2 regions of the Leisingera sp. NJS201 genome follow, and region 2 is predicted to be linked to the other one. Evidence: riboswitches for the same ligand, from Rfam matches in the RefSeq annotation. Region 2 holds a riboswitch; the other holds the start of a gene.
What was found. Region 2 has a riboswitch for thiamine pyrophosphate ahead of thiB (thiamine ABC transporter substrate binding subunit). Riboswitches for the same ligand answer to the same signal wherever they lie in the genome.

Region 1 (12,069 bases), 1.6 Mb from region 2:
TCGTCAAAGCCGCCGATTACTGCTGCGATAATCACCATCGACAGCGCCGCCATCAGGCATTGATTGACGCCCACCATGATCTGCTGCCCGGCCGAGGGGATCTCGCATTGAAACAGCTGCTGCAGCCGGGTGCCGCCGGCCATGATGGCAGCCTCTTTGATCTCCGGCTCGACCCGCTCCAGTCCCAAAAGCACATTGCGCGCCATTGGCGGCGCGGCATAGATGGCCGAGGCGATGAGGCCGACAACCGGGCCAAAGCCGAACAGCACCAGCAAGGGCGTAAGATAGGCAAAGGTCGGCACCGTCTGCATGATGTCCAGCAGCGCCTGCACCGGTTTGCGGACGCGCGGGTATTCATTGGCCAGGATGCCGATGCCGCCGCCGATGATCAGCGCCAGCGGTACTGATACAGCGACCAGCGCCAGCGTGTTCATGCTTTCGGGCCAGTACCCCGACGCCAGCACAAACCCGAGACCCACAAGGGCCATCAGCGCCATCCGCACCCCGCCTAGGATCCAGGCCAGCGCCGTGGTGGCGCAGATGACCAGCGGCCAGGGCGTGTTGCTCAGCACATAATTCGCCGCTTCCATCGGATAGAACATCAGCACCGAAAAACCACGCGCAGTGGGTTTGATCAGCGCCAGCAGCCACTCCATCACCGCGCCGGCCCAATCGGTTGCGGGCAGCATCCAGGCGGCAGGGAATTTAACCAGCCACGGCAGGCTGCTTTCCAGCAGAAGGCACAGGGCGCCCGCCGCCGCCGCGATCAGCGCCGCCACGGATCCTTTTGTCAGAACCGCCATTACCCCTGCTCCACCTGCAGCGCCGCCGCCAGATTTGCCGGGTTCACTACCCCAACCACGTTGCCTTCGGGAGAGCGCACCGGCACCGGCTCGTACATTTCCATGCAGCGCGCCAGGGCCGCGTCCAACGTCATGTCCTGGCGCAGGCCGGGATCATCGGCGCCATAGGCCAGCTCCGCGCCGGTCTCCATCACCGAGGCCACACGGGCGTGCCGGCCCTTGGCCACATCCTTGGAGAACTCGCGCACGTAATCATCCGCCGGACGCAGCACGATATCGGCGGGGGTGCCGATCTGCACAATCCTGCCGTCCCGCATAATGGCGATACGGTCGGCCAGTTTCAGCGCCTCGTTGATGTCATGGGTGATAAAGACGATGGTGGTTTTCAGCTTGGCCTGAATTTCAAGAAACTCATCCTGCAGCTGCCGCCGGATCAGCGGGTCCAGCGCCGAGAACGGCTCGTCCAGGAACCAGACCGAGCAATCCGCCACCAATGAGCGGGCAATGCCGACACGCTGGCGCTGGCCGCCGGACAGTTCGCGCGGATAATGGTTTTCACGTCCGCGCAGGCCGACCAGATTGATCACCTCTTCCGCCTTGGCCTGACGTTGCTTTTTCTTCACCCCCTGCACCCGCAAGGGATAGGCGACGTTTTCGGCCACCGTCATATGCGGGAACAGGCCGAAATGCTGGAACACCATGCCCAGCTTCTTGCGGCGCAGTTCGATCAGCCGTTTGGGGCTGGCCTCAACGATATTTTCGCCGTCGATGCGGATTTCGCCGCCGGTTGCGTGCAGCAGATGCGAAATGCAGCGGATCAGGGTTGATTTGCCGGACCCCGAAAGCCCCATGATCACAAACAGCTCGCCCTCCTGGACTTGGAAGGACACATTCTGAACCGCCGGGATCAACCCCTTGCGGCGCAGCTCTCCGGCGGCGTCATGCGGCGAGTGATGGTTTGCCAGCACCTCTTTCAAGGCCCTGCCTGCGTCATTGCCAAACACCTGCCAGACATTCTGGCAGGTGATGGCCGGCGTGTTCGTGCCAGTTTCAGAGCCACTCACTGGGCGCGGCTCACTTGATGGCGGCGTCGACAACCGGGCGCCATTTGCCCTCGTTTTCGGCCATCCATTCGGCGACAACTTCCTCGACCTTGCCGCCGTCCACATCGACCGCGCCCATCATCGGCTGCTGGTCTTCCACTGCCAGAGTGTAGTTCGACAAGATCTCATAGGCAGCGGGCCAGGTTTCTTCAGTGCCGGACCAGGCTGCTTTGAAGATGCGCGAGGGCGAGAAGTCGCAGTCATTCACCGCATTCGGGTTCGGACCCCAGGCCGGATCCGAGAAACAGGCCTCCTCACCCGCAGGCAGGTCGACGAATTGCACATCATAAGCCGACATCGCCCAATGCGGCTGCCAGAAGGTGACCAGCAGCGGTGTCTTGCGCTCGGTCGCGGCGCGCAGTTCGACAATCAATGCGGCCTCGGAACCCGCAGGCACCGCCTTGAACGGCAGGTCCAGCCCGGTCATACGGTCGGCGCCCGGCGTGCCCCAGTCGGCGGGGTAATCCACCAGGCGGCCATTGGGCAGTGTTTCCGCGGTGGCGAACTGCATCGCGCAGTCCTTCAGCGCCTCCCAGGCCGGCAGGCCGGGACACAGCTCGGCCACATGGGCCGGATAGGCGATGCCTTCGCGCGCGTTCAGCTCCAGATCGCCGAGTTCAACAACAGTGCCCTCGTCGATCTTCTTGGCGTATTCATCCGAGACGTTCGAGGACCAGATTTCCAGCGTCGCGTGGATGTCGCCGTCAGCAATCGCCTGGAACTGGTTCATCATCCCGGCCGAGACAAATTCCACCTCATAGCCCGCGGCCTTCAGCATCCCGGCGGCAATATGGGTGGTCACATGCTGGCCGGTCCATTCGTTCACAGCCAGCTTGATCGGTTTGCTGGTATCACCAAGTTCCGCCGCCGAAGCAAAGCCCGCGGCAACCGTCATTGATGCGGCGCTCAGCGCCAGCGCATATCCTTTGAAGTTCATTATTCTACTCCCTGTCAGTGTTCTTGCGCCGCCGATTGTCCGGCTTGGCGCGTCCTTTTTGGAACCCGGCGGTTCATGGCGTCTGCCTGGCCTTGCGGCTGGTCTTGTTCTTGTCAGCAAGCACCCATGGTCCAAGTGTGGCCGGGGATAATGCAAGTATTGGAACATATTACGACTGTTTGTCGAGCGATTGCGGCATAAACTGTGAAAAATTTTGATTGATGGTTCAAGTTTCTGTCCAATCGGACAAGTTCCGGAATCACCCTGCCCCGCGCGGCAAACGCCCGCACCCGGCATAGCGCGGCCGGGACCCCGGCTTCAAGACCTGCCCCTCACGCAAAGACAGCGCCCCCGCCTGGGGCGGGAGCGCCGAAATCGAAACCCGGACCTTGCGGGTCAGGATCGGCCTTTGCCGGTGGCTTCCTCGATAACGGGCATCCATTTGGCCCGGTTCACCGCAAGCCAGCCGCGGGCGGCGCCCTGCACGGTTTCGCCGCGGACATCCACCAGGCCGATCAGCGGCTGCTGGTCCCAAATGCTCAGCTGATAGTTCTTCAGGATCTCGTAGGCTGCGGGCCAGCGGTCTTTCAGGCCCTTCCAGGCCGCCTTCATCACCCCGCCGCGGGCAAAATCGCAGTCGCCGGTGGCCTTGGGGTTCGGCCCCCAGGAGGGATCGGTGTAACAGGCCGGTTCCGGCTTTGGCAGGCGTACAAACTGCAGCGCATAGGACGACATTGCCCAATGCGGCGCCCAGAAGGTCGAGATAACCGGGCGTTTTTCCTTGTAGGCTTTCTGAAACTCCTCGATCATCGCCGCCTCGGATTCAGCCGCAACCACGTCAAACGGCAGATCCAGCGCCCGGATCCGGTCCGCCCCGGGCGAGCCCCATGAGGCCGGGTAAGCCAGGTAAATGCCGCGCTTGCCCTTGCCGTCTTTGGAAAAGATGCCCGCACAATCGCGCAGGGCTTCCCAGTTGGGCAGGCCCGGGCACATCTGCGCCACATAGGGCGGGAACACCACGCCGTTGCGGGCATCCAGGCCCAAGTCGCCCAGCTCCTCCACACTGCCTTCATCGCGGGCCGCAAAGTAATCCGCCGGGGTGCTGCTGGTCCAGATTTCCACCATTGCATGCACGTCGCCGCTGGCGATGTCGTCATACATAATGCCCTGATCGGCTTCGACGTATTCGACGGAATAGCCCGCTTCCTCCAGCATGCCGCCCGCGATATAGGTCGACAGTTGCTGGCCGGTCCAGTTGTTCAGGGACAGCCGGATCGACGTTCCGGTATCCCCCATATCGGCTGCTTCGGCGGCCCCCGAAACCGCCAGCGCCGCCAAAGCGGCGGCAAACGCTTTGAATTTCATTGGCGTCACTCCCGTACTGCCAGTATTTCCAAGTTCCGCGCCCCCGGGCACGGCTCTGGTTCCGGCATAGCAGGCGGGAGTTGACAAAGATTAATACGCGGCCGGATGCGGCAGTGCTTTGGCTGGTAAAAAACCTAAAACTTGCCTCAAGTGCGGACTGCGCACGTCAGCCGCTATGACCGGTCAGCCGGTCTTGCGCGCCACCAGCAGGACCGGATCATAGGTCAGCGGCAGTTTGCCGCCACTGCCGAAACGCTGCCGGTAAGCACTTTCAAAGTCCTGCAGCCGCCTGCGGCTCCAGCTTTGCTGGGCGTGGCCGTTGACACCGGTCAGGCGCAGGTGTTTCAGCAGCTCCAGCGCGGTATCGAATTCCAGCACGGCAGGGCGTTGCTCGATGGCCAGAATCTCCAGGTCTTGCGGCAGCACGGACGGCCACTCCCCGGCATCCAGGTAGCTGGGCGCCGCGGCGGATGACCCCAGCGCCGCCAGTTCGCGGAACTGGCCCCGGCCAAAGCCGGACAGCGCCAGCCAGCCGCCGGGCTTCAGCCGCGCCGCCAGCCGGGCGGACAAGGCCGGCAGATCCGGGATCCACTGCACGGTCGAGGCTGAGGCAATCAGGTCCAGCTGCTGCGGCAGCGGCAGGGCCTCGACCGGGCCGCCCTCAAACCGGGACTGCGCCGGGGCTGCGCTGCCCAGTGCCTGCAGCACCTGCGCCGCCTCTGGCACCAGGTCATTCAGCAACAGGCTGCCGGCCGTGAACCGCTGCAGCAGGTGCCGGGTCAGATGACCGGTGCCGCAGCCGAACTCCAATACCGCCCCGAACCGGCGGGGCGCGCCCTGCGCTTGCAGCAGACCTGCAAGCTGCGCCGCAATATCCGCCTGCACAGAGGCGGTGCCGTGATAGCTGTTCAGCCCGCGGCGGAAGCTTTGGCGCACGCGGGTCTGATCCAGCTGAGGCGGCAGCGTGTCTTTCACTGGAACAGCTCCTCCCACTGCGAGAAGCGGCCAAAGGGGGCGTGCGGCGCGTCGATCTGTGTCACGTTCTGCCCCGCCCAGGCGCGTGCCAGATTGGCGGGCGGAAAGATCTTGTCGCCGGAGCTGATCCAGACCTTGTCAAAGCGCATCTGCGGCGCGTCGCCGCGCTGCTCTACCGCCAGCAGCTCAGCCCGGCGCGCAGGCACATCCAGCGGTTCTGCCTCTTGCGGGGCACCGAATACACGGGTCAGAAAGTCCTGGTAGCTTTCCAGGCTCAGCGTTTCCATTGTTCTGCGGAAGACCGCAGGAGGAATACCGGCGCCGCGGTTCACCGGCTGCAGGCTGCCGTTCACCGCCGCCTTGCGCTGGAACACCACATCCGCCCGTCCCTGCTGCCAGTGGGCATAAGAAGCCACACCAAAGGACCAGGCCAAGACGCTGACCCGGCTGTAACCGGACAGATCCGGCAGCTCTGCGTTCAAATCGGTATAATCGCCGGCAAACAGAATGTCCTGCGGACCGTCCAGATGCCAGAACACCTCCGGCCCCACAGCCCAGCCGCCGAAGACCACGATGGCCTCGGCTGCATTGTTCTGCTTGATCCAGCGGAACTCCATTGCTTACAGCTCCCGCGCCAGCCGCAGCATGCCCGCGGTGATCCGGCTCAGCTGATCCGGGGACGTGATGAACGGCGGCATGGTATAGATGTTCTTGCCAAAGGGACGCAGGAACACGCCCATATCATGGGCACGGGCGTGGGCCTCATCCGCGGACACCGCGTGTTTCATCTCGATGACGCCAATGGCGCCCAGAACCCGCACATCCGCCACATTGGGCAGATCGCGCACCGGTGCCAGTTCTGACTGCATCTGCTCTGCAATCCCCGAGACCGTGCCACGCCAGTCCTGCCCGGTCAGCAGATCCAGCGAGGCCTTGGCCGCCGCACAGGCCAGAGGATTGGCCATATAGGTCGGCCCATGCATGAAAATACCCGGGTTGCCGCCGCCCACACCCTCGGCGACGCGGTCGTTCGTCATGGTGCAGGCAAAGGAGATATGGCCGCCGGTCAGCCCCTTGCCGAGACAGATGATATCCGGTTCCACTTCGCAGAACCCGGTTGCAAGCAGTTCGCCGGTACGGCCGAAACCAGTCGCGATCTCATCAAAAATCAGCAGGATGCCCAGTTCATCGCACAAGGCACGGGCCTGGTTCAGGTATTCCGGGTGATAGAAATACATGCCGCCGGTGCCCTGCACCACGGGCTCCAGAATAAAGGCGGCGATCTTCTGCGCATTGGCTTCCAGCACTGCCCGCAGCTCGCCCAGGCCGTTCTGCGCCGGATCGTCGATCCAGTCCTCATGAATGCGGATGGGCGGGCGGGAGACGAAATGCTGCACGCTCAGCGCGCCCTGGAACAGGTGGTGCATACCGGTGTCCGGGTCGCAGACGCTCATCGCCTTCCAGGTGTCGCCGTGATAGCCGGAGCGGATGGTGGCGAACTCCTTGCGCGCGGGCTGGCCAATGGCGTGCTGGTACTGCACCGCCATCTTCATCGCCACCTCAACCGAGACCGAGCCGCTGTCGCAGTAGAAGATCCGCGTCAGGCTGTCGGGCGTGATCTCCAGCAGCTTGCGGCCCAGGTCGATGGCCGGATCGTGCGTCAGCCCGCCGAACATCACATGCGGCAGGGTGTCGAGCTGGTCGTGGATGGCCGATGTGATCGCCGGGTGCCTGTGGCCATGCATCATGCACCACCACGAGGACATAGCGTCGATCAGCCGGGTGCCATCGTCGAGCGTGATGTGGACGCCCTCGCTTTCCTTCACCACAAAAGTCGGACCGGGTTTGGCCACATTGGTATAGGGATGCCAGAGGTGCTGCTGGTCGAATTCCAGCTGGGTGAGGCCGGATGCGCTCATACCAAAGCCTCCGTGATCAGGTCTACCCGGATACTGGCCTGAAAGGCCACGGCCAAAGCGTCAGAGGTCAGCTCGCCCAGTACCGGCAGACGGCCCAGATGCGCCACCTGACCGAACTGGCAGATGGTTTCTTCCACCCCAGGCTCCGCATCGCCGATAAAGGCCACGCCCACCACCGAGCAGCCCGCATCGCGCAGCGCCTTCAGCGACAACAGCGTGTGGTTGATCGTGCCCAGCTGGGTCCGCGCACAGAGGATCACCGGCGCGCGCCAGCGGGCAAACAGGTCGAGATACAGAACCTCACGGTTCAGCGGCACCATCAGACCGCCGGCGCCTTCGGCGACCAGCACGCCATCGGCCTCAGGCAGGGGCAACGCGTCCGGGTCGATCTCCACGCCCTCAGCCTCTGCCGACAGATGCGGCGAGGCTGGCAGTTGCAGAAGATACCCTTCAGGCAGCGCCGGGCGGCCTGACAAGCGCGCAACAATCTGGCTGTCGGTCTCCTCCTCCAGCCCCGATTGCACCGGCTTCCAATAGGTGGCGCCCAGCGCCTGCACCAGGCCGGCCGAGAAGATGGTCTTGCCGATGCCGGTATCTGTTCCGGTGACGATCAGCGCGCTCATGGGTTTGTCTCCATTTCCCGGGCGAGGTCTTGGAACATCCGGGTGGCGACCTCTGCCCCCGTGTTCAGCGTGATTGACAACCGCAGCCGCGAGGTGCCGCGCGGCACCGTCGGCGGGCGGATACCGCGAATGTCATAGCCGCGGGTTTGCATCGCGGCGGCCAGCTCCATGGTGCGCTTGTCGTCACCGATCACCACCGGCAGGATCTGGCTTTGGAAACCGTCCAGCCCGCAGAGGCGTTTGGCCTCGCCTTGGGCATGGGTGATCCCCTGCCACGCTTGTTCGCGGCGGCCCGTGTTCTGCTGCAGTTCCTGCAAAGCTGCCCGCACCAAAGCCGCATTCAAGGGCGACGGAGCGGTCGCAAAGATAAAGCCGCGCGCCTTGTTGATCAGCGTCTCGGTCAGCACCTTCTGGCCGCAGATCAAAGCGCCGGAAGCACCCAGCGCCTTGCCGCAGGTGTGCAGGCTCAGGACGTTTGGCCGGTGGGCAATGCCGTGTGCCAGCCCGCGGCCCAGATCACCGAACACACCTGTGGAATGCGCCTCATCCACCACCAGCACCGCGCCGTCCGCATCACACAGCGCCATCAGCGCATCCAGCGGCGCCAGGTCGCCATCCATGGAGTAGACCGCCTCAACCGCGACCCAGACCTGGCCGGTGCCACCAGCAGCGCGCCAGTCCGTCAGCACCCGGGAAGCGTCTTCCGCATCGCCATGGGCAAAGCTGCGGGTCTCTGCCCGGCCCAGCCGCATCCCGTCATGGGTGCTGGCATGGATCAACGCATCATAAAGCACCAGATCGCCCTGCTGCGGCAGGGTCGAAAAGATCGCCTGATTGGCAGTGAAGCCGCCACCCATGAACAGCGCCGCCTCGGTTCCAAAGAACGCCGCCGCCTCAGCTTCCAACTGCTGATGCTCTGCGTCATTGCCGCGCAGCAGGCGCGAACCGCCTGCCCCGACCGGCACACCGCGCGCCAGCGCGTCTGCGGCGGCAGCGCGCAGCACATCGCTGCCCGCCAGCCCAAGATAGTCGTTGGAGGCAAAGTCATGCCCGACCCGCGGCATCAGCTGCCGGTAACGCCCGCGATTGCGCAGCGCTTCCAACGATGTCTCATGCCTCGGGAAGGCCCCCGCCATCAGCGGCTGCCGTCACATCCCACCGCCATTGCGGTGATGCCCAGACGGTCGAACAGCTGCTGGTCTTTGTCCTCTTCCGGGTTGTCGGCGGTCAGCAGCGTGTCACCCACAAAGATCGAGTTGGCCCCGGCAAAGAAGCACATCGCCTGCATCTCGTCCGACATGTCGGTGCGGCCTGCGGACAGGCGCACATGCGATTTCGGCATCAGAATGCGGGCCAGCGCCACCGAACGGACGAATTCGATCGGGTCCAGCTTTTCCACATCCGCCAGCGGCGTGTCGGCAATCGGGATCAGCATGTTCACGGGCACCGAGTCGGGATGCACCTCCAGCGTCGCCAGCGCCAGCATCATGTCGATGCGGTCCAGCTGCTGCTCGCCCATGCCGACGATGCCGCCGGAGCAGACTTTGATGCCCGCTTCGCGCACCCGGTTCAGGGTGTCGATCCGGTCGGCAAAGGTGCGGGTGGTGATGATCTCGGAGTAATACCGCTCCGACGTGTCGATGTTGTGGTTGTAATAATCCAGCCCGGCATCGCGCAGACGGAACACCTGGTCTTCCTCCAGCATGCCCAAGGTCATGCAGGTCTCCATCCCAAGATCCTTGACCCCCTGCACCATCGCCTCAAGTGCGGCCATGTCGCGGTCCTTGGGCGAGCGCCAGGCCGCCCCCATGCAATAGCGCGTGGCGCCGCCTTCCTTGGCTTTCCTGGCTTCGGCAATCACCCGCTGCACTTCGATCAGCTTGGAGGCCGACAGCTGCGCGCCGTTGCGGGCCGACTGCGAGCAATAGGCGCAATCCTCGGCGCAGCCGCCGGTCTTGATGCTGAGAAGCTTGGATTTCTGCACCTGATTGGGATCGAAATACTGCCGGTGCACAGAGTGCGCCTGAAACAGCAAGTCCATGAAAGGCTTGTTGTAAATCGCTTCCGCTTCTTCGCGGGTCCAGTCGGTGCGGATGGGTGCAGCGTCCAGCATGCTGTCTCCTGTTCTCGTATACCAGTTGGCCATACGCGGATGGCGTTGCGGATTTTTATAGATAATTTCACCACCCTCGATCAAGCATCAAAGCTGCGCTGCAGCGATTTGACCCGCTTTTGCGTCCATAGCGCCAGTATCAATCTGATTTTAATGCCAAAAAATAATCTACAAAGATTCCGGTTGACGCGAACCCTATGCCTCCCATACCCCTAAAGCCACGCAGGGGAGTCCCGCCCAAGGGACTGAGAGGCGTCAAGGTGCGGGCAACCCGGGCCGGCGGCGCGACCCTTTGAACCTGACCCAGTTGATACTGGCGTAGGAAGCAAGGACGCGCCTTTTGTCCCCGTGTCCCCGCGGGGACAGCCGTTTGAAACAGGCGCATTCCGGTAAAGCAGGCCTCTTTTGCCTGCCGGTTTCCCAGCCAAAACTCATCTGGTGTCTTTTCTGAGTTTTCGGCTTTGAGGAGCACCAAAATGAACGTCCCCAACCCCAAGATCACCACGGGCGCCCTGCCCGCGTCGCGCAAGATCTATGTCGCAGGCGAAGTCCATAAGGACATCCGCGTGCCGATGCGGGAAATCGCCACCCACCCCACGGCGGGCGAGGCACCGCTGCCGGTCTATGACAGCTCCGGCCCCTATACCGACCCGGATGTTCTGACCGACATCCGCCAGGGCCTGCCGCAGTTGCGCCGCGACTGGATCGAGGCGCGCGGCGACGTTGAGGAATACCAGGGCCGCGATGTGACACCTGCGGACAACGGCTTTGTCGCGGGCGATCGGCTGACGCCCGAATTCCCGGTGAAACCCGCTCCGCTGCGCGCCAAGGACGGCAAGGCGGTGACCCAGCTGGCCTATGCCCGCGCCGGGATCATCACGCCCGAGATGGAATTCATCGCCATCCGCGAAAACCAGCTGCGCAAATTGTCCCCTTGCCACCGCGATGGCAACGACTTTGGTGCCAATATCCCCGATTACGTGACGCCGGAGTTTGTCCGCGATGAAATCGCCGCCGGCCGCGCCATCATCCCCGCCAACATCAACCACCCGGAAATCGAGCCGATGATCATCGGGCGCAATTTCCTGGTCAAGATCAACGCAAATATGGGCACCTCTGCCGTCACGTCCTCGATGGAGGAAGAAGTGGACAAACTGGTCTGGTCGATCCGCTGGGGCGCTGACACGGTGATGGATCTGTCGACGGGCCGCAACATCCACAACACCCGCGAATGGATCATCCGCAACAGCCCTGTGCCAATCGGCACCGTGCCGATGTATCAGGCGCTGGAGAAGGTGAACGGCATCGCCGAAGACCTGACCTGGGAAGTGTTCCGCGACACCCTGATTGAGCAGGCAGAGCAAGGCGTCGATTACTTCACCATCCACGCAGGCGTGCGGCTGCACATGGTGCCGATGACCGTGGAACGGGTAACGGGGATCGTCTCGCGCGGCGGCTCGATCATGGCCAAGTGGTGCCTGCATCACCACAAGGAGTCGTTCCTGTACGAGCATTTCGAGGAAATCTGCGACATCTGCCGCCAGTATGATGTGTCCTTCTCGCTGGGTGACGGGTTGCGCCCCGGCTCCATCGCTGATGCCAATGACGAAGCGCAGTTTGCCGAGCTGGAGACCCTGGGCGAGCTGACCAAGATCGCCTGGGCCAAGGATTGCCAGGTGATGATCGAAGGGCCGGGCCATGTCGCCATGCACAAGATCAAGGAGAACATGGACAAGCAGCTGGAATGCTGCCACGAGGCGCCGTTCTACACGCTTGGGCCGCTGACCACCGACATTGCGCCGGGCTATGACCACATCACCAGCGGCATCGGTGCCGCCATGATCGGCTGGTTCGGCTGTGCGATGCTGTGCTACGTGACGCCCAAAGAACACCTCGGCCTGCCCGACCGCGACGACGTCAAGGTGGGTGTGATCACCTATAAGATCGCCGCCCATGCGGCCGATCTCGCCAAGGGTCTGCCGGGTGCGCAGCGCCGCGATGATGCGCTGTCACGCGCGCGGTTCGAATTCCGCTGGGAGGACCAGTTCAACCTGTCTCTGGACCCGGACACCGCGCGCGAGTTCCACGACCAGACCCTGCCGAAAGAGGCGCATAAGGTGGCGCATTTCTGCTCCATGTGCGGGCCCAAGTTCTGCTCGATGCGGATCAGCCATGACATCCGCGCCGAGGCGCAGAAGGAAGGCATGGAGGCGATGGCCGCCAAGTTCCGC
Region 2 (12,069 bases):
TGGATGCATTCAATAGCGAGCGCTGCCTCAAGGGCAGCTTCAGCCGGGACACCGTGCAGACGGCTGCTTTCCAGCACCAGAAAGCCGCGCAGCATCTTGCCGCCGGTGATGGCGTAGCGCATCGCAGTATGCAGCTTGTCGCTGCCTGCCAGCCGCATTTCCATATGTGCGGTGATGCTGGCCTGTGCGTTTTTCAACGCATCTGCAAAGGGGCGCGTTCGGGCGTCTGCTGCGGCGGTCATGGCTCAGCCGGCATCCAGCGGCTGGGTGCCCTTGGGGGTGCCGTTGGCGTCCAGCGTAATGGCGGCAACCTTTTCCTCGGCGCGTTTCAGCTCATCCTCGCAGCGTTTCTTCAGCGCAGCACCGCGTTCGTAAAGCGCGATTGAGGCATCCAGCGCCACGTCGCCGCGCTCCAGCTGGTCCACCACGCCTTCCAGCTCGCGCATCGCCTGTTCAAAGCTCATCTGGTCCACGGGGGCTCGTTGCGGGTCTCAGTCATGCCGGTGCCTTTATCAATTCTTCCACATGCGCGCGCGTTGCGGCGGCCAGCGCGTTCAGATCATATCCGCCTTCCAAAGTCGAGACGATACGGCCCTGGCACAGTTCACTTGCAAGTCTGCACAGTTCGGCAGTGATCCAGGCGAAATCTTCTGTTGCCCAGTTGAGGCTGGCAAGCGGATCGTCCTGGTGGGCGTCAAAGCCTGCCGAGATGATAATCAACTCTGGCTTGAAGGCACGCAGGCGCGGAAATGCCTGGCCTTCATAGGCCGCTTGCATTTCAGTGCGGCCCGATCCCGGTGCCAGCGGCATGTTCAGGATATTGCCATGGGCACCGTCCTCCTCAGGGCGGCCGGAGCCGGGCCAGAGTGGCATCTGCTGGCTGGTGATCACCAGAGCGCGCGCCTCGTCCCACAGCAGATCCTGGGTACCATTACCGTGATGCACGTCGAAATCCACCACCGCAACGCGGTTCAGGCCGTGATGATCCAGCGCATGTTTGGCCGCCAGTGCTGCGTTGCCGAACAGGCAGAAACCCATCGCGGTATCTGTTTCGGCATGATGTCCCGGCGGGCGCACCGCGGCAAAAGCATTCTGCACCTCGCCGCCCAGCACCATATCGACGCCACGCACAACGGCGCCTGCTGCGCGGAAGGCTGCATCCAGCGAGCCAGGGGACAGGAAGGTGTCACCATCGATTTGCGCCCAGCCCTCTGCCGGAGAGGACTTGCGTAAGTCCGACAGGTAGCCGGCCGGGTGAATGCGCAGGATGTCGTCCTCGGCAGCCATCGGCGCGGTTACGCGTTTCAGGTCCAATGGTTCCAGCGCGTGCAGGATATGCGCAAGCCGTGCCACCTGTTCCGGATGCCCGTCCGGCGTTACGTGATTCAGGCAATCCGCGTGGGTGATCAGTGCGGTTGTCATGGCTCGTATCCTCCTGCTGCGGGGTTTGGCGCGACCCTAGGGGGCCGCGGCGCTGCGCGGCAAGGGGAATCCCGGGGCGCTGCCCCGGACCCCGGGATAATTGCGGCCAGAAGAAGTGGCTGGGGCTTTACTCGGGGCCAGCATGTAGCCTGCGCCGCGGACGGTTTGCAGGTATTGCGGCTGTTTCGGGTTCGGCTCGATCTTGCGGCGCAAACGGGTGATCTGCACATCTACCGCGCGTTCCTGCGCCTGACCGCGGTCGCGGCCCAGATCCTCGACCAGCTTGGTGCGGGAGACCGGCTCGCCGGGCTGGGCCGAGAAGATCTTCATCAACTGGCTTTCGGTGCCGGTGAGGCGGATCAGCTCATCCCCCTGCCACATTTCACCGCGTTCGATGTCATAGCGGATGGCACCCAGATGCAGCACTTTGGGCGCACTTTCCTGTGCAACCGTGTCCGGCATCCGCCGCAGGATTGCGTTGACACGCAGCAGCAGCTCTTTGGGCTCAAAGGGTTTTGGCAGGTAGTCATCCGCGCCAGCTTCCAGTCCGGCAATCCTGTCCTCAGTCTCGCCCTTGGCGGTCAGCAGCAGGATCGGTGTGGCCATGGTTTCGCGCAAGGAAGTTGTCAGCGAGATACCGTCCTCGCCGGGCATCATCACATCCATGACGATCAGGTCGAAATCCAAGCCCGCCAGCACCCGGCGGGCATGGGCCGCGTCGCGCGCTGCAGTGACCAGAAAGCCGGAGCGCATCAGGAATTTCTTCAAAAGCCCGCGAATGCGTTCGTCGTCGTCAATGATCAGCAGATGGGCGTCATGCATGCTCATACGCCTTAATCCCGCAACTTGGCATAGGCACGGCGCATATCCGCATCCATCATTGCTTCCAGCACCTTTTTGAAACCTTGCACCGCCTCGGGGCCGGCATCTTTGTAGGCGGCGCGCATCCGGGCGCGCTGGGCGTCTGACAGCGTGGCCTCCAGCGCCGCGCCCTGATCGGTCAGATACAGATGCCGCTCGCGTTTATCCAGCTCACCCACCTTGCTGATCACCAAACCGTCGCCGATCAATGTGCGCAGCACCCGGTTCAGCGACTGTTTGGTCACGCCCAGAATGCTGAGAAGGTTGTTCACCGTCGTTCCGGGTGAGCGGTTGATAAAGTGGACCGCCCGGTGATGCGCCCGTCCGTAGGACATTTCCGCCAGAATCCGGTCCGGATCGGCGGTAAAGCCACGGTAGGCAAAAAACATTGCCTCGATCCCCTGGCGCAGCTGCTCATCCGTCAGAAACAGCAGGCTTTCGCCGCCGTATCCCTGCCCTGTCCGGCCTTCCGGCATTCGGTGCCCCCTCGTCTGTATTGCCATGCAGTTTATGTCAGTGTTGTTGACATTCCAAGGGTGAAGATGTATCGAATCCCAACTTTGACGCAATATTATGTTCCTCTCGGACGTAATGTGCGCAATAAATGGAAATCCCGCAGAGTTTTAGGAGAGTGCGGCATGGCAGGTTATGACGACCGCGACGGTGTGATCTGGATGGATGGGGGGCTGGTCGACTGGCGGGATGCAAAGGTGCATATCCTGACCCATGCGATGCATTATGCCTCCTCGGTGTTTGAGGGTGAGCGCGCCTATAATGGCAAGATCTTCAAAAGCCGCGAGCATTCCGAGCGCCTGATAGCTTCCGCCGAGGCGCTGGACATGCCGATGCCCTATACCGTCGACCAGATCGAGGCGGCAAAGGAAGAAACCCTGAAAGCCTCCGGCCTGCAGGACGCCTATATCCGCGCGCTGGTCTGGCGCGGTTCCGGCGATGACATGGGCGTGGCCTCCGCAGCCAACCCGGTGCGGATGGCGATCGCAGTCTGGGGCTGGGGCGCCTACTATGGCGACGCCAAGATGCAGGGCGCCAAGCTGGCGATTGCCGAATGGAAACGTCCGTCGCCTGAAACCATCCCGGTCCATGCCAAGGCGGCAGGTCTTTACATGATCTGCACCATTTCCAAACACAAAGCGACCGCGCAGGGCTGCTCGGACGCGCTGTTCATGGACTGGCGCGGCTATGTGGCCGAAGCAACCGGCGCCAACATCTTTTTCGTGAAGGACGGCGAGGTGCACACCCCCAAGGCCGACTGCTTCCTGAACGGCATTACCCGCCAGACCGTGATCGGCATGCTCAAGGACAAGGGCATCACTGTGCATGAGCGCCGCATCAAGCCGGAAGAGATGGAAGAGTTCGAACAGTGCTGGCTGACCGGCACCGCCGCCGAGGTCACTCCGGTCGGCGAGATCGGCCCGTATAAATTCGTGGTCGGCGCCCTGACCCGCGAGATTGCTGAGGATTACGAGAAACTGGTCCGCGCGTAAACGTACCTCACTTCCGTGACTGAGAACCCCCGCCTGCGAGCGGGGGTTTTGTTTTGCCGCCTCTTTGCCGACCTGAAGATAGCAGCTGGAAGAGGCGGCCCCCATTGATGCGCACCCGCGGCAGTCAGAACCGGCTGGAAATCCGCGATTGATCATGAACAGTTAAAATACTGCCTTCCAGACGGCATTTGCGGATCCATTGCTAAGAAGCGATTAAGGACAGGTTTGCCCTTTGGGTCAGGAATTCGGTAACGGGGACTTCCCAGTCAAGCGGTTTAGGCAGGCAAATTGATCCGCCAAAGCGGTCTCACCGGCCTATTGTAGCCCGTCCTGCTTTCTGCCGCGGCTTTCGGTTGACGTCTTTCGGGTACATGCTTCGGTCCGTGGTCAGCGTGCTGGCTGCCAATATGATGCTGGTTCGATGCAATTCCGATGTGCCCATCTCATTGGCGTGCTTGACGGAAGCCAGCGACAGTCCAGACCTCGGCATCATCGGAACCATGTCCTTACGGGACTTCGAAGACCTGCGATCATGCAGGCGAAGGGTGGAGGAGCATCCGGTCAGCCCATGTTCGGCACGGTATCCGGGTGGAATACTGTGCCATCGATCCAGATCCGATGGAGTATCACCGCAATTCGGCGAGCCAAGGCAACCATCGCGCACTTGCGTCCACGGCGCTGTGCGAGCTGGGCTCCCCATTTTCTCAGTCCAGTCGATCTGCCGCGGTTCATCATGACCGTTGCGGCCTCGCACAGCGCCCGCCTGAGATTGGCATCCCCCGCCTTGGTGATGCCGCCTGATACATCACGTTCGCCGGATTGGTTGCGCGAAGGCGTCAGACCGGCCATCATCTGCGCAAAGATACCCTTGTCGCTCCAGCGTTTCCAACGGCTGTAATGCGTTCACCGGGCTTACGCCGCCCCACCGGGGCGACGGTCCCGCCTCACTGTGCGGGCCGTATTCCCCGGCTGCATACCGCCACCTTATGCCATTGTGATTGATGAAGATAATTTCGCTCAAGACAAGCCAGTCATTGATACATGGCTTTCCATGGGATTTCGGGAAATAAGGCTCCATCCGGCCATTTGCGCGTCGGTCAGCCAAAAGAGATCAGACATGTCACCGTTCAATTTTTCGACCGGTGAATCATGACGATCAATCGAAATCAATGTGTCCTGAGCCTTCTGTATCTCAGCTTTGCTATGTTGCCCCCGTCAGCGACCTTGGCCGAGGTTGCTGACGGGGCGGTGCATGGCGTCTGAGCCTTGCGGGTGTGACCACGTTTGCTAGCGAGCCAGCACCGTCTCTCTTCATCATCTCGAACAGTTGCATGTTGCCACTAAGGACCACGGATCAGAAGGAAGAGGGTATGAGCAAAATAACACGGGCGGCAGTTATCGGAATAGATGTCAGTCGAGACTGGCTGGACCTTCGCTGCCTGCCCAATGGCAAGCGTGTGAGGGTGCCGAACAACATTGAGGGTCATAAGCAAGTTGCCGGACTGGCTCGGGACCTGGATGCGCTCGTTTGTTTCGAGGCCACTGGTGGTCAGGAATGGCGGTTATGGGCAACTTTGGATGGTGCGGGTTTGACAACACGGCAATTGCCGCCTGCACAGATAAAAGCCTTTGCCGCCAGCCGAGGCACACGGGCCAAGACTGACAGGATTGACGCCGGACTAATTGCCCGGTTCATGGTGTTCCGGCCAGATTCCGGGCGCAGCCTTCCGCATGAGAGGTTACGTCTTCTCAGAGCCTTGGTGTCCGAACGTGGGCAGATCGCCGAAACACGCAAGCGGCTTCTGACGCAGATCAAAGCGCACAGAAAGCTGGGATCATCTGAAGTGTTTTCAGATATGGACGCCGACTTGAAAGACCTTCTGGATCGTCAGATCGCTGAGTTGGAAGCCCAGATTGAGCAAATCATCGCGGCTGATGAAAACCTTGCGGAGACCTCAGAAATCTTGCGGTCAGTTCCAGGAATTGGGCCAGTCGCCAGCACAATGCTCATAGTGGAAATGCCGGAACTTGGACACATATCCGGTGAACAGGCCGCAGCTCTCACAGGCCTTGCTCCCATCGCGCATGACAGCGGTGCCCTTCGCGGAAAACGTGCCATTGGCGGAGGCAGAAGGCTATTGCGCCACGTCCTATTCCAGGCCGCACTCGTTGCCAGCCACCACAATCCGGTTCTCAAGCCCTTCGCCGATCGCCTGCGCGCCGCCGGAAAACCACACAAGGTTGTCATCAAGGCGGTCGCCCGGAAGCCCGTAACAATCGTTAACGCGCTCTGCAAATCTCGCCAGAAATGGACCTATCAGACCGTTTGAACAATACAGTTGCTAAGCGGTTTCGGTATTGGCCTCGATGAACACGCGCGGCGAGCGCCAGTTCAGCCCGCTGTGTGGGTAGTTGTCGTCATAGTCTTCAATCCAGCCTCCCATCGATCTCAGAACAGTTTTGGAAGCTGCAGTGGGAATGAAGCAGGGCGTCAGCCCAATCTGGCGGGCGAAGGTGCCTATTCGAACGCGGCTCTTCATTGTTTCAGCCAGGAATGTCAGGTCAGCATTGACGTAAAAGCGCTAATTGAAAGGCATGAAGAGGATTTGGTCGCGAAAGCAAGGGAACTTCATCACAATGGTGCCTTGCCGATCCTTAATGAAACCATTTCGTCTGATATGTCGAAAGAGTTGTCAGCCCCGACCTGCACGCTGCTGGATTTGCCGCCCCTAGCCAGCAATTCAAAGTGACGCCAGCCGGTATTTTCCTGTGAACTTCGTGGTTCGCCGCACGGCGACGAGCTACGCCGTCGTAGATCTTTCAGCGGCAAGATTCCCGCTAATAAGCACCAGCGCAACGGAGCCTGCAGAAATTAAGATACTTGCAGTGCAACGTTTGCGATGTGTCTTGGGTGGAGAGCCCAGACTGAGCGAGGCTGTGGGCGCCGAGCGGCGTCGGCGGTGGAGCGACAACAGACAACTCAAAATCCAGCTGGCAGTCGGTGCTGGCGGTGTGACATTGGCACGGGCCGTCCAGCACTAGGAGGTGACACGGTCCTAAATTACTGGGTGCAGACGGGCCTTGACGAAGAAGGGTATCTGTCGCCTGGTCGCGACGCTCATTCTCTGCCGGTGGAGGTCGATGGCATCCACTTCCCTCACCCTGCTGGAAGCCCTGCCGCGCAACATAGAAAGCCCTGCGCGAGGTATACGCAGGGCTGTTTGTCTGAACAATGCAGGGCGCCGCCCGTGCCGCAAGCGGCACAGTTGTTTAGTTCTGATGCACCGCAGGGCGCGCCTCTTCCCCGCGCCATTCCTGCATCGCCTGCACCAGGATCTGGAAGGCGGAGCTTAGGAACAGCCCGCCCATGATGCCGGCCACAATCAGGTCCGGCCAGCCGGTTGCCGTGCCCCAGACGCCAAACGCGGCAATCATCACCGCCACATTGCCGATCGCATCATTGCGCGAGCACAGCCAGACAGAGCGCACATTGGCGTCGCCATCCTTGTAGCGTGCCAGCAGCATCACCGAAATCAGATTGGCCGCCAGCGCCATAAAGCCAATCACCCCCATGATCTGCGCCTGCGGCACATCGACAAAAAACACCTGATAAACGGTAGAGCCAAACACCCAGAGCCCCATCAGCAAAAGGCTGATGCCCTTGCCCAGGGCCGCCAGTGCCCGGGTGCGCAGGGTAGCGCCGATCACCGCCAGCGAAATACCATAGGTCAGCGCGTCGCCCAGAAAGTCCAGCGCGTCCGCCTTCAGCGCTTGGCTGCCCGACAGCTGGCCCGCGCTCATTTCCACCGCAAACATACCGGCGTTTATGACGATTACCAGCCAAAGCCTGCGTTTATAATCTGCCGAGACGCCGTCAAAACGGGCGTTGTGATTGCAGCAGCCTGCCATTTCTCTTGTCCTCATTCCTGATTCGAGATCAATGTAGGGCCTCCAGTCACTAGAGCTTCAAGAGGTTCCGCAGATGTTTTCCATCGGTCAGCTGTCCAAGACCACCGGGGTGAAGGTTCCCACCATCCGATACTACGAGGAGATCGGTCTGCTGCCGCAGCCCGGCCGCAATGCCGGCAATCAGCGCCGCTATGGGCAGGACGGAATGAACGCGCTGGGTTTCATCAAACATGCTCGCGACCTCGGTTTCCCGCTGGAAGATATCAAGTCTTTGATGGGACTGGACGGGAATCTCGGAGATGACTGCGCCGAAGCCGACCGTATTGCCCGCAGTCAGCTGGCCAATGTCCAAGACCGGATCCGCAAGCTGGAGCAGCTGGCGGCGGAGCTGGAGCGGATCAGCCATCTTTGCGACGGCGGCAATGGCGGCTGCTGCAAGGTGCTGACGGCTCTCGGTGACCACAGCCAATGCTCGGGCGATCACAGCTGAGAGTGTTTTCCCAACACTGCTGCCGGGAAACCCTTTGTTAGAGCCGCATATTCAGCCGATCCTGCCTTGATTCTCGCCAATCTGGCCACGGTGCAACAGCAGGTGGTCCAGGATCACGCAGGCCATCATCGCCTCGGCCACCGGTACGGCGCGGATGCCGACGCAGGGGTCGTGGCGGCCCTTGGTGATGACCTCCACTGCCGAGCCATCCTTGCGGATCGACTGGCGCGGGGTGAGGATCGATGACGTCGGTTTCACCGCAAAACGCACAACCACATCCTGCCCGGTGGAAATGCCGCCCAGGATACCGCCGGCGTGGTTGGAGGAATACTCCGGCCCGTTCTCGCTCATGAAAATCTCATCAGCGTTTTCCGAGCCCTTGAGGCGCGCGGCATTCATGCCCTCGCCGATCTCCACGCCTTTGACTGCGTTGATCGACATCATCGCGGCGGCCAGATCAGTGTCCAGTTTGCCATAGACTGGTGCGCCGATGCCTGCGGGGACATTGCGGGCGACAACTTCGACAACGGCGCCCACCGAGTCGTGCGCCTTGCGCAGACCTTGCAGGTAATCTTCCCACTCCTGCACCGCGCCGGCATCGGGGATCCAGAAGTCATTCTGCTCGATCGCATCCCAGTCGAACCGGCTGCGGTCGATCTCCAGCTCACCCATTTGGGTCATATAGCCCTTGATCTCCAGCCCCGGCACCAGCGCCTTGATTGCTTCACGTGCAACACCGCCCGCTGCAACCCGCGCTGCGGTTTCGCGCGCCGAGGAACGGCCGCCGCCGCGGTAGTCGCGGTTGCCGTATTTCTGGAAATAGGTGATGTCAGCATGGCCCGGACGGAAGGTTTGGGAAATCTCGCCGTAATCCTTGGATCGCTGGTCGGTGTTTTCGATCATCAGCTGAATCGGGGTGCCGGTGGACATGCCGTCGAACACGCCGGACAGGATTTTCACCGCGTCAGGCTCATTGCGCTGGGTGGTGTTCTTGTTCTGGCCGGGGCGGCGCTTGTCGAGCCACTGCTGCAGTATCTCCGGCTCCAGCGGCACATTCGGCGGACAGCCGTCCACGGTGGCGCCAAGCGCGGGCCCGTGGCTTTCGCCCCAGGTGGTGACGCGGAAGAGGTGTCCAAAGCTGTTCATCGACATGAGGCGCGGTCTCCTTTGCGGAACGTGCTTAGCGGGCAGGGGCCTGTGCCTCAAGAGGATTCCTGTGCGGCAACGCGGGCTGGGGCGCTGCCCCCGCCGCCTGCGGCGGCTCCCCCGGGATATTTTCAGCCAGAGGAACAGAGGGGGCGCTGGCTGCGGTCCAGTTTGCCAAGGGCCATAAGTCCTGGCGGGGCTTTGGCTTGTGTTCGCGGCGCCTGGAGCATAAGGTCCGCGCGACCTCGGGGTGCGCAGCAGCGCTGAGATGAAACCCGTTGAACCTGAACCGGATCACACCGGCGGAGGGAAGGTACTGGACAGCCTCCACCCTTGCCCAACGCCGCAAAGGAGGATGGCTTGAAACATCTTGTTTTTGCCGCGGGACTGCTTGGCGCCTCGGCGGCTTTTGCCGAAACGCCGGAACTTACCGTGTATACCTACGACAGCTTTGTCTCCGACTGGGGCCCCGGACCGGCAGTTGAAAAGGCGTTCGAAGACGTCTGCGGCTGCGATCTGAAACTGGTCGGCGCGGGCGACGGCGCCGCGTTGCTGGCGCGGGTGAAGCTGGAGGGCGAGCGCTCGGACGCAGACGTCGTTCTGGGTCTCGACACCAATCTGACCGCGGCGGCCAAGGAAACCGGCCTGTTTGCGGATCATTCGGTCAGCGCCGAATTTGCGCTGCCGGTCGAATGGAACGACGCGACATTTGTGCCTTATGACTGGGGCTATTTTGCCTTTGTTCATAACGCCGATGCAGCGGTACAGGCGGGTTTCCCGTCGGATTTCAAGGCGCTGGCAACCAGCGACATGAAGATCCTGATTCAGGATCCGCGCTCCTCGACCCCCGGTCTGGGCCTGCTCCTGTGGGTGAAAGCCGCCTATGGCGATGAGGCGCCGGAAATCTGGAAGAGCCTCTCTGACAACGTTGTCACCGTGACCAAGGGCTGGTCCGAGGCTTACGGCATGTTCCTGGAAGGCGAGGCCGACATGGTGCTTTCCTACACCACCTCGCCCGCCTATCACCTGATTGCTGAGGAAGACGGCTCCAAGGCGGCTGCCGCCTTTGACGAGGGTCATTACATGCAGGTGGAAGTTGCAGGCAAACTGGCAAACACCGATCAGTCTGAGCTGGCCGACCAGTTTCTGGAATTCATGGTGTCCGACGCCTTTCAGTCGATCATTCCGACCACCAACTGGATGTACCCCGCTGTGACACCTTCTGCGGGTCTGCCGGAGGGTTTCGAAACGCTGATCGCGCCAGGTAAGTCCTTGCTGCTGAGCGAAACTGAAGCGGCAGAGGTGCGGGATGCAGCGCTTGGCGAATGGCTGGACGCGCTCAGCCAGTAAGCTCCGTTCCCGGAATCAGCGCGGCATTGCTTGTCGTCGCGCTGATCTTGGGAACCTTGGGTGCTGTGGCACTCAGGGCCGAGGCCGGAACCGGATTTGGTGCCAGCGATTGGGCGGCGTTGCGGTTCACGCTCACTCAGGCCAGCCTGTCGGCGCTGCTGAGCGTTAGTCTGGCGATACCCGTGGCCCGCGCATTGGCGCGGCGACGGTTTCCAGGGCGGGCATTGCTGATTGCCCTGCTTGGCGCCCCCTTCATTCTGCCGGTGATTGTTGCCATTCTGGGCCTTCTGGCGGTGTTTGGCCGGGCTGGCTGGCTGAGCAGCTTTTTCGGCCTGTTCGGGCTGGAGCCGGTGCAAATTTATGGCCTGCACGGCGTGGTCCTGGCACATGTCTTCTTCAACCTGCCGCTGGCGACTCGGCTGATCCTGCAGGGCTGGCAGGAAATCCCGGCTGAACGCTTCCGATTGGCCGCGCAGTTGGATGCCGGTCCGCTGGCGATGTGGCGGCTGCTAGAGGGGCCGATGCTCCGGCGGGTGGCGCCGGGTGCTTTGGCTGTCGTCTTTGCCATCTGCCTTTCCAGTTTTGCGGTTGCGCTGACCCTTGGCGGCGGCCCCAGGGCGACCACGATCGAGCTGGCCATCTATCAGGCGTTCCGCTTTGATTTCGACCTGGGCCGGGCTGCGCTTTTGTCGGGATTGCAGTTATTGCTGACCGGCGCAGCTGCGCTTGCCGCGCTGCGGGTGTCGGCGGGCGAAGGGTTCGGTGCCGGTCTTGACCGCGCGGTGCGGCGCTGGGACGGGCAGGGGGCTGTGGCGCGCTGTCTTGACACCGTTTGGATTACCCTTTCAGCTGGTTTCTTACTGCTGCCGCTGGCAGCGATCGTGCTGGCCGGACTGCCCGGGCTTGCTGACTTGAAGGGCACGGTATTGCAGGCCGCGGGGAACTCCATTCTGGTGGCTGCAATCAGCACTGTAATCCTTCTTGCGTTGGCCTTGCCGATGGCGGCTGCGGTTGCAGCTGGCCGGAACAGCCTGACCGAACTGTCGGGCATTCTTGGGCTTGCGGCCTCTCCATTGGTGATTGGCACCGGGCTGTTCATCCTGATCTACCCTGTCGCAGACCCTTTTGCCCTGGCGCTGCCGGTGACGGCGCTGGTCAACGCGGTGATGGCGCTGCCTTTTGCAATGCGCATCCTGGTTCCCCGTGCGCGGGAAGTGCTGGGTCGCTATGGCCGGTTGTCGCTGTCGCTGGATATGCAGGGCTGGGCCTTTGTGCGCCGGGTCTTTCTGCCCGGATGCGGGCGCAGACCGGGTTTGCCGCGGGCTTGGCTGCGGCACTGTCGATGGGGATCTGGGCGTGGTAACGCTGTTTGCCGATCCGGATTTC

Region 1: linked by a shared signal. The riboswitch ahead of thiC (phosphomethylpyrimidine synthase ThiC) and the one ahead of thiB (thiamine ABC transporter substrate binding subunit) in region 2 are both predicted to bind thiamine pyrophosphate.

Annotation. Positions count from the first base shown of each region.
Region 1 covers NZ_CP038234.1:1,245,529-1,257,597, reverse strand. The annotation lists gene ETW23_RS06210 (proline/glycine betaine ABC transporter permease) at 1-803, opposite strand, end outside; gene ETW23_RS06205 (glycine betaine/L-proline ABC transporter ATP-binding protein) at 803-1,867, opposite strand; gene ETW23_RS06200 (ABC transporter substrate-binding protein) at 1,878-2,843, opposite strand; gene ETW23_RS06195 (ABC transporter substrate-binding protein) at 3,240-4,208, opposite strand; gene ETW23_RS06190 (methyltransferase domain-containing protein) at 4,392-5,183, opposite strand; gene ETW23_RS06185 (pimeloyl-ACP methyl esterase BioG family protein) at 5,180-5,800, opposite strand; gene bioA (adenosylmethionine--8-amino-7-oxononanoate transaminase) at 5,804-7,102, opposite strand; gene bioD (dethiobiotin synthase) at 7,099-7,725, opposite strand; gene ETW23_RS06170 (8-amino-7-oxononanoate synthase) at 7,722-8,861, opposite strand; gene bioB (biotin synthase BioB) at 8,861-9,838, opposite strand; TPP riboswitch at 10,053-10,180, shown strand; gene thiC (phosphomethylpyrimidine synthase ThiC) at 10,315-12,069, shown strand, end outside.
Region 2 covers NZ_CP038234.1:3,981,736-3,993,804, reverse strand. The annotation lists gene ETW23_RS19745 (polyprenyl synthetase family protein) at 1-242, opposite strand, end outside; gene ETW23_RS19740 (exodeoxyribonuclease VII small subunit) at 246-464, opposite strand; gene ETW23_RS19735 (histone deacetylase family protein) at 496-1,422, opposite strand; gene ETW23_RS19730 (response regulator) at 1,459-2,250, opposite strand; gene ETW23_RS19725 (MarR family winged helix-turn-helix transcriptional regulator) at 2,256-2,759, opposite strand; gene ETW23_RS19720 (branched-chain amino acid aminotransferase) at 2,922-3,788, shown strand; gene ETW23_RS25455 (transposase) at 4,350-4,637, opposite strand; partial or broken gene ETW23_RS25450 (transposase) at 4,626-4,907, opposite strand; gene ETW23_RS19710 (IS110 family transposase) at 5,159-6,118, shown strand; partial or broken gene ETW23_RS26280 (IS3 family transposase) at 6,131-6,304, opposite strand; gene ETW23_RS19705 (cation transporter) at 7,059-7,697, opposite strand; gene ETW23_RS19700 (helix-turn-helix domain-containing protein) at 7,771-8,187, shown strand; gene aroC (chorismate synthase) at 8,239-9,339, opposite strand; TPP riboswitch at 9,570-9,661, shown strand; gene thiB (thiamine ABC transporter substrate binding subunit) at 9,694-10,683, shown strand; partial or broken gene ETW23_RS19685 (thiamine/thiamine pyrophosphate ABC transporter permease ThiP) at 10,659-12,069, shown strand, end outside.